Regions from separate parts of the Photorhabdus kleinii genome, predicted to be linked through region 3. Evidence: predicted binding sites of a transcription regulator. Region 3 holds the regulator's gene; each other region holds the start of a gene.
What was found. Region 3 encodes LexA, which represses DNA repair genes until DNA is damaged. Its sites were predicted from a motif close to TNCTGTATGTACATACAGNA; they were not measured.
Positions count from the first base shown of each region.

Region 1 (2,200 bases), on a different contig from region 3:
TTAACTTTATATTTAATTAACTAAGCATTTCTTACCATGTTCCCGATCAGGAAAAGATTTCACCTACTGAGATTGTTACAATCAGCTTTCGCTAACTGTCTGACCAAAGAGAGATACTTAAATGTCTTTTCATTTACCAATAAAAGCAGCCATTTTCGATATGGACGGCTTACTGATTGACTCTGAACCCTATTGGACCCAAGGAGAAAAAGAAGTATTTAGTGAATTAGGTCTGGATTTCTCTTTAGCAGAAAAACTACCAGATACTCTTGGATTGCGAATTGACCAAGTTGTGGAACTTTGGTATCAGGCTTCTCCCTGGCAAGGGGCATCAAAATCAGACGTGGAACAGCGAATTACCGACCATGTTATCGATTTGGTAAAAGAAAACCGTCCTTTACTCCCAGGTGTTGAATATGCTTTAAACCTTTGCCGCAAACAAGGACTAAAAATCGGCCTAGCCTCAGCTTCTCCACAATATATGTTGGAACAAGTACTCGAAATGTTCAGCCTTAATCACTATTTTGATACTGTCGTTTCTGCTGCCAACTTACCTCATAGTAAACCCAATCCCGAAGTTTATTTGCGCGCTGCTGAGCAATTGGATGTCGCTCCGATAAATTGTGTGGCCCTGGAAGATTCATTCAATGGAATGATAGCAACAAAAGCTGCAAGAATGCGTTCAATCGTTGTGCCATCCGCTCATCACTTTGATGACCCAAGTTGGGTTCTCGCAGATATTAAACTACATTCTCTCGAGCAACTCACTGTCATGAACATCACCTGATTATAACTTTAGCTGCCATCATTTATGCCAATGGCAGCTTCTTATTGTTCACATAGTAGTCGTAGCGCTTATGTCTTATTCTGTCAAATAAAAATCTAATTAAATATTAACGTCATATATTAATAAATAAGATATTTTTGCTTTTCACCCTCTATCTTACCCACATAAAACCCTCTATACTTCGCCGACTGTATGGATAGACAGTTATTAGTCAGAGGAATTTATGACCGCAGAAGGGCATCTTTTATTTTCAGTTGCCAGCATCATCTTGGCACATAAGCTAGAGATAACACCAGAGATAGCTTATGGAGACTGGTTGCATATGCTACCAGGGGTACTGCTTACTGCCTTGTTACCCGACATCGATCACCCTAATTCAACCCTGGGTAGATTATTCAGATTTATCTCCATTCCTATTGCCAAACTCTGCGGTCATAGAGGCTTTACTCACAGTTTACTTGCTCTCATATTAGGGATTACTTTATTTTGGCTAAAAATACCCGAAGAGTGGCTAATTCCAACTGATTTTTTCCATGCCATGATTGTTGGCTATTTGAGCCATCTGGTTGCAGATATGCTAACACCTGCTGGTGTGCCGTTATTATGGCCAATCAAAATACGTTTCTGTCTACCTGTGCTTGGCAAGCAAGGAAATAAGAAAGCAGAAAGGTTTATTTCTGCCTTATTAATTGTCATTGCCATTTTTCTACCAGAAAATATTGAATATTCTATACTTTTTTATATAAATCGCATCAAAGATCTCTATTTCTAATGCTCTAATTGACTAAAAATAAATCTTAAAAGTCACATTAATTATATTAAATTCTATATAGTTATAAATGAGAATAGTTTAATCTGGTACTATATTCCCCAACTGCTTGTTGTAATGTGTTCGTTTGCAAACCTACACGATTCGATACAGCTTATGACTTAACTAAATTGAATTCTGGAGTTTGGGGATGAATTTACCACTCATTTCGAATGTGCTCGTCTTCGTAGCACTGCTTTTGCTATTGTCAAAAGCCAGTTCACGGCAATGGAATCTGTCGAAAAAGGTTTTTGCGGGCCTTGCCATTGGCATTACTTTTGGCTTAGCACTGCAACTGGTTTATGGTTCTGATAATACCATAGTGAAGGAATCCATATCATGGTTCAACATTGTAGGTAATGGCTACGTACAACTTCTACAAATGGTCATTATGCCTCTGATATTTGCCTCTATTTTGAGTGCAGTCGCCAAACTACACAAAGCATCTTCTCTGGGAAAAATCAGCTTTCTGACTATCGGAACGTTGTTATTCACTACAATGATTGCAGCGCTTATCGGTATCATGATTATCAACCTGTTCGGCCTGACTGCTGAAGGTCTGATTCAAGGTCCCCAAGAAACAACACGTCTGTCTGCTATCGAAA
Region 1 is NZ_JAJAFY010000001.1:156,208-158,407, reverse strand. It holds gene hxpB (hexitol phosphatase HxpB) at 122-787, shown strand; gene LG003_RS00720 (metal-dependent hydrolase) at 1,011-1,559, shown strand; gene LG003_RS00715 (L-cystine transporter) at 1,747-2,200, shown strand, end outside.
Region 1: the regulator LexA is predicted to act here: its motif matches at 974-993, upstream of LG003_RS00720 (metal-dependent hydrolase).

Region 2 (2,200 bases), on a different contig from region 3:
ATTAAACGAATTAATCAATTATAACCAGATTGACATACTGGGGCAGTTGACTGCCCCTTCCTTTAGCTGTTCACGATAAAGATCTAACAAGCCAATTCTTTGTGCCAGCGTAATAAATCATTACGGATCTGTACCGGTAAAACGGCTGAATGACATCCTTCAATTGCACCAGCCAAAGCAAGTAATAAACTAACATTAGAATTTCTTTTATATTGATGCAGTTTTAAATAACTGGCTTTCGCACCTAACAACCGCAAATCTTCAACTTTACATATTCCGACTTTCCATAACTGACGTTCCAAAGACATTCCAAGATTAGGCAAATCCTTCAAACGCTCTGGCATCTTCTTTTTACCCGCCATTTCAATAAATGAGTAATGATAAGCCAAATACGCATATTGAGATAACAACTCTTGATCTTGCCAAAGTGACTCAACAACTTGATAATAACGCAAAGTTACAGGCACTCCTTTTTTCGAGTAAATATAGTTTTTCATTCCTCTGGCTTTAAATAATACTTCAGCATGGCCATTTCCTCTTAAATATAATTCTCCATCAGCAATAATAGCGAACATAATCCCATCAGCTAACAGGCTGTAACCACCAAACTGTGGCTTCCTTGTCAATGCCCCAAACGAAGAAAAACCATTTTTGAGTTGAGTAAAACGTACCTCAGACAAAAACATACAGATCACTCCATGAGTTTTGTGCAAATAAATCTCTTATCCATAGATTTGTCCCAATTACTAGTAAAATAAATAACAGGAACAAGCAATTAAAAACATACGCAATCCAATTTTATCTGCCAATGGTTAAATGAGTTTACAGCCATTTACAATCAATATTTGCGAAGCTCTTTGAAAAAATAGACTTGATCTTAGCCTGACATGAAGATACTGTATATTAATACAGTTAATTGTGGCGAGGTTCATTATGGGCGTTCAATCATCCTGGGTTTACCCTTCTAAACACCAGTCAACCAAAAAGCGGCTATCACTCTCTTCACCTGTACAAGATGATTCAGCCAAAAGAGATGGGGTAGTGAAAGCGGGTAAAGAAGGTAAAGAAGGCATAGTGAGTGAATTGATTTATAGTGATAACCAATATAGCGATAACCAAGCGGTCATTAATCGTATATTACTACCGTTGTTACGCCAATCAGGAAATGAAGCCCGCTGGTTGCTATGGGTTAGTCCACATAAGAAACTGAGCCGCCAATGGTTAATTAACTCCGGATTACCTTTAGATAAGGTTATCCAATTAAATCGCATTAGCTCCATTACAACGGTAGAGGCAATGGAAAGAGCATTGGCGAGTGGTAATTACAGCGTGGTACTTGGCTGGCTACCAAAGTTATCAGAAAAAGATACCGTAAGATTACGGGCTGCGGCACAAAAAGGTAATGCACTGGGCTTTATTATGCGCCCACAAGATACAAATAAAGAAACTAACCGTGCTGAATCGCGATCAGATTTACTAAAAATCCATTCCATTCACTATCATTGACCAAAGCTAGAAATTATTGCAATATTCATAACACAAAATAACCAATTCAGGCCAAGAACCACTAATCACAATTAAAATCAATTAATTAAGGTAAGATTAGTTGTAAAGAATAGTAAAGTTTTTTTGAAATCATACATTATCTTTTAAATTTTTTACTCTATTAATCAAGGGGCACTTGTAACTTTTTAACTTCGTTGTAGACTTTACACCATTAAAGGTTACTGCACTTAGTACTGCGGTATTGTTTGGTCTATCGGTTTTATGATAGTGCAGTATTCCTAACTGAGTTTTTTAATCAATATGGCTCAACAACCTATCTTAGTAGATATTAAATTTAGTGCAGGCCATTCTTATGGATAAATAGTGAACACGAAAATGCGTAAAATTCAAAACGTACACACAATAAGGGTACCGAAGAATTTGAGCCCAACTCAGCGTTTGCTTTTATTACGAAGATGGCAAATGAAATAGCCTAATGGGGTAGGCAGTAAGTAAAAAGGCTCCCAAAGCCACTTGCCTATTGGGTGATGATAATAACGAGGCGTTAAAATGAAAAAGACAGCTATCGCGGTAGCAGTGGCAGTGGCCGCTTTCACAACTGCAACGCAAGCAGCTCCAAAAGACAACACTTGGTATACCGGTGGTAAGTTGGGTTGGTCCCAATACCATGACGTAAATTTCTACGGCAACGATT
Region 2 is NZ_JAJAFY010000077.1:1,010-3,209, reverse strand. It holds gene yccS (YccS family putative transporter) at 1-24, shown strand, start outside; gene LG003_RS21660 (TfoX/Sxy family DNA transformation protein) at 84-686, opposite strand; gene sulA (SOS-induced cell division inhibitor SulA) at 934-1,506, shown strand; gene ompA (porin OmpA) at 2,056-2,200, shown strand, end outside.
Region 2: the regulator LexA is predicted to act here: its motif matches at 895-914, upstream of sulA (SOS-induced cell division inhibitor SulA).

Region 3 (2,200 bases):
GATCCAGATAAGCATGGAAAATTTTTACGGATTCCTGCTTTGGTGCACAATAGCGGAATACACGTGGACCATTATCGATAAATACATAGCTGGGAAGTTCAGTGTCACCAATCTCCAGTAAATTTAATGGGTCCGGCAGATCCTGCTCAAGACATTGCTGACGTAATGCCAGTAAGTCTGCTTTGGAGTGATACGGTAGCACGTACAGAATCGGGCGTGTCGTATCGAGCCGCAATTCAGTAATCGGATCTGTAGGAATAAGTTTGCTCTTTACCAGTATTTTTAGTGGTAAATTCAATAATTTATAATATATTTTACGCCAACTTGACATAAATATCTTGAAGCCTCTTGTTAGCAACACGTTGCCAGCATATCAGAAACGGGTGTTGAGATCTGTTGTGTTAAGACAATAATAAGAGTGGAAAGTGTCAAATAACCTCATATTTGGTGTGAATAATTTATGGCGAATCAATCCAAGGGCTTGACCCGTATCATTAAAGCAATCGTATATTCGGTGAAGGGTATTAGGGCGACATGGCAAAATGAAGCGGCTTTCCGTCAGGAAATAATTTTAGCGATATTGGCTATGATGGTTGCATTTTATCTGGATATCGGCGCTATTGAACGCATTTTACTGATTGGTTCAGTGATGCTGGTGTTGATTATGGAAATCCTGAATAGTGCTATTGAAGCAGTTGTTGACCGTATTGGCAGTGAGTTCCATGAATTGTCCGGTCGGGCGAAAGATATGGGATCGGCGGCTGTCTTTCTGACAATGATGCTGTCGTTAATTGTCTGGGGGACCATCCTTTGGCGCTATTTTATGGTCTGATTTGGTTTAATAATTAGGTATTATATTATAATTGGCTAATTTTCTGCCTTAGTAGGTTCCCAATCGTTATTTAGCTGTATATACTTACATATTGACTGTATAAACAAACAGGGGACGAAATGAAAGCACTTACCGCAAGGCAGCAGCAAGTTTATGACTTGGTGCGTGACCATATTTCGCAAACAGGTATGCCGCCAACGCGTGCTGAAATTGCAGCACGTCTTGGCTTTCGTTCGCCTAACGCGGCTGAAGAGCATTTAAAAGCATTGGCTCGTAAAGGGGTGATAGAGATTGTTGCAGGGGCATCTAGGGGAATCCGTTTGCTGTTGGAAGAATCTGGTTTACCGTTAATTGGCCGTGTAGCCGCAGGTGAACCACTGTTAGCACAGGAGCATATTGAAAGTCATTATCAGGTTGATCCTGCATTGTTTAAGCCAAGTGCAGATTTCCTGTTGCGGGTCAGCGGAATGTCTATGAAAGATGTTGGGATTATGGATGGTGATCTGCTGGCTGTGCATAAAACACAAGATGTTCGTAATGGGCAGATTATTGTTGCCCGCATTGAAGATGAAGTGACGGTAAAACGTTTTAAACAGACTGGAAATAAAGTTGAATTGTTGGCAGAAAACCCAGAATTTAAGCCAATTGTGGTGGATTTGCGTGAGCAGAGCCTGACAATTGAAGGATTGGCGGTTGGGGTGATTCGTAACGCCAACTGGTCCTGATAGTAAAATATCAAATTGTTGTTTTTGGAATTGTTAAAGAATTGCAATATTCCGGCAGAATCATGTTGTTGAATTTATCGTTGTGATTATCTTAAACGTGATTCTGCGGTTGTTTATTTCAGTCTGACTCTGTACCAAAAGTAAGTATCTACTTACTATACCTCATGAATTTCAAGATGCTTCGCGACGGCAAGGGAGCGAATCCCCGGGAGCATAGCGAACGATGTGACCGGGGTGAATGAGTGCAGCCAACAAAGAGGCAACTTGAAAGATAACGGATATATCTATTTCTTTTTACTTCCTTCAATTCTGTGGTCATGCTGGCATTCATCTCGTTTAATACAGGATTCGATCTCTTCACAAGGTGAACATAAGCCATGCGCTTCGATGATGGTATGGCGTAAACTGAACCCGGCTGTTTTTGCTAACTGTTGGATGGCGGATTCAACGGTTCCACCATCTCGCTCTGTAACAGAACCACAACGGTCACAAATAAACATTGCTGAAGTGTGGCTTGGCTGTTCAATATGGTGACATAGGACATAACTGTTGGTGGATTCTATTTTATGAATAAACCCCTGTTCCAACAGAAATTCCAGTGCCCGATATACGGTAGGCGGTTTGGCCTGTGGTTCTGCTTCCC
Region 3 is NZ_JAJAFY010000015.1:32,373-34,572, forward strand. It holds gene plsB (glycerol-3-phosphate 1-O-acyltransferase PlsB) at 1-331, opposite strand, end outside; gene LG003_RS09795 (diacylglycerol kinase) at 461-832, shown strand; gene lexA (transcriptional repressor LexA) at 952-1,557, shown strand; gene zur (zinc uptake transcriptional repressor Zur) at 1,842-2,200, opposite strand, start outside.

Region 4 (2,200 bases), on a different contig from region 3:
TCCTACGTCTTATTAATCACTCTCGGTATTTTTGGCGGTTTGTTTATTGTTCCACTGAATGCATTATTGCAGGAAAGTGGCAGACAAACGATTGGGGCTGGTTATGCAATTGCAGTACAGAATTTGGGTGAGAATATCGCCATGTTATTGATGCTTGGCTTGTATTCATTGGTTATTAAAATAGGCGTCCCGGTTGTTACAACAGGGATAGGCTTTGGTACTCTGTTGGCGTTGACAATCACGAGTTTGTGGATTTGGAACCGGTTTCAAAGAAATGGATCTTTTACCGGATAAAGAGAGTGTTATGAGTGAAAAAATTCTGACTCAGCTTAGTATTGAACTGGGAGAGAAGCTGAGACAGCAAAAACTGTGGGTGACTTGCGCTGAATCTTGCACCGGTGGCTGGTTGGCGAAAACAATTTCAGATATTGCCGGTAGCTCTGCTTATTTTGACCGAAGCTTTGTGACATACAGTAATAAATCTAAGCATCAGATGCTTGGTGTGTCAGAAGCCGTTTTACAGCAATATGGGGCTGTCAGTGAACAGGTTGTGAGAGAAATGGCCGTAGGAGCACTGAAAGCTGCGCAGGCAGATCTGGCGGTTTCGGTCAGTGGCATTGCTGGGCCTGATGGTGGCAGCGAAGAAAAACCTGTTGGTACAGTGTGGTTTGGGTTTGCATATCTAACGGTAAATGGGGTAGAAGTTGTGTCTCGCCGTTGTTGTTTTAATGGTGATCGAAATGAAGTACGCCTTCAAGCTGTCATTTATTCTCTGAAAACACTGTTATCAGAGATTATATACCCAATGGATTTCAAGATGGATCGCGACGGCAAGGGAGCGAATCCCCGGGAGCATAGGTAACTGTGTGACCGGGGTGAGCGAGTGCAGCCAACAAAGAGGCAACTTGAAAGATAACGGGTATAAAAAATTAACTTGATGCTGTATGATTATACAGTATAATTACAAACAATGTTTTAGTATCAGAAATTATTCATCGGCAGTGAGAGAGCCCTTTCATTGCTTACGAGGGAGTAAAAATGGCTATTGATGAAAATAAACAAAAAGCACTAGCAGCGGCACTAGGCCAAATTGAAAAACAGTTTGGTAAAGGTTCCATCATGCGTTTGGGCGAAGACCGTTCAATGGACGTTGAAACTATCTCCACGGGTTCATTGTCACTGGATATTGCATTAGGTGCTGGCGGCCTGCCGATGGGGCGTATTGTTGAAATCTATGGCCCGGAATCTTCTGGTAAGACAACGCTGACATTACAGGTGATTGCTGCGGCACAACGTGAAGGTAAAACCTGTGCGTTTATTGATGCTGAACACGCTCTTGATCCTATCTATGCTAAGAAGTTGGGTGTTGATATTGATAACCTGTTGTGTTCTCAACCCGATACGGGGGAACAGGCTCTTGAGATCTGTGATGCGTTAACACGTTCCGGCGCTGTTGATGTCATTATCGTAGACTCCGTTGCTGCCTTAACACCAAAAGCCGAAATAGAAGGGGAAATTGGTGATTCTCATATGGGGCTGGCAGCTCGAATGATGAGTCAGGCAATGCGCAAACTGGCCGGTAACTTGAAAAGTTCCAATACGTTGTTGATCTTTATCAACCAGATTCGTATGAAAATTGGTGTCATGTTTGGTAACCCTGAAACTACCACCGGTGGTAACGCGCTGAAATTCTATGCTTCTGTTCGTCTGGATATTCGCCGCATTGGTTCTGTGAAAAATGGCGAAGAGGTCGTTGGTAGCGAGACCCGTGTTAAGGTGGTAAAAAACAAAGTGGCAGCGCCATTTAAGCAAGCAGAATTCCAGATTATGTATGGCGAAGGCATTAACACTTATGGTGAATTAATCGATTTAGGTGTGAAGCATAAATTGGTGGAAAAAGCAGGCGCATGGTACAGCTATAATGGCGATAAAATTGGTCAAGGCAAAGCGAATGCTACCATCTACCTGAAAGAACATCCTGAAGTTGCTACTGAGCTGGATAAAAAATTACGTGAAATGCTGTTGCACAATGCCGGCGAATTCAATAGTGCTGCTTCTGATTATGAAGCCAATGAAAACGAAGAGATGAATAACGAAGAATTCTAATCTAATAATATCGGTAGTCTCTATTCTTATATTCAAAGCTGTAAAAGTTTTGTCATCAAACTTATACCGCGTTAATAATGACGCGGTTTCTTCT
Region 4 is NZ_JAJAFY010000065.1:3,969-6,168, reverse strand. It holds gene lplT (lysophospholipid transporter LplT) at 1-294, shown strand, start outside; gene pncC (nicotinamide-nucleotide amidase) at 305-862, shown strand; gene recA (recombinase RecA) at 1,039-2,106, shown strand.
Region 4: the regulator LexA is predicted to act here: its motif matches at 939-958, upstream of recA (recombinase RecA).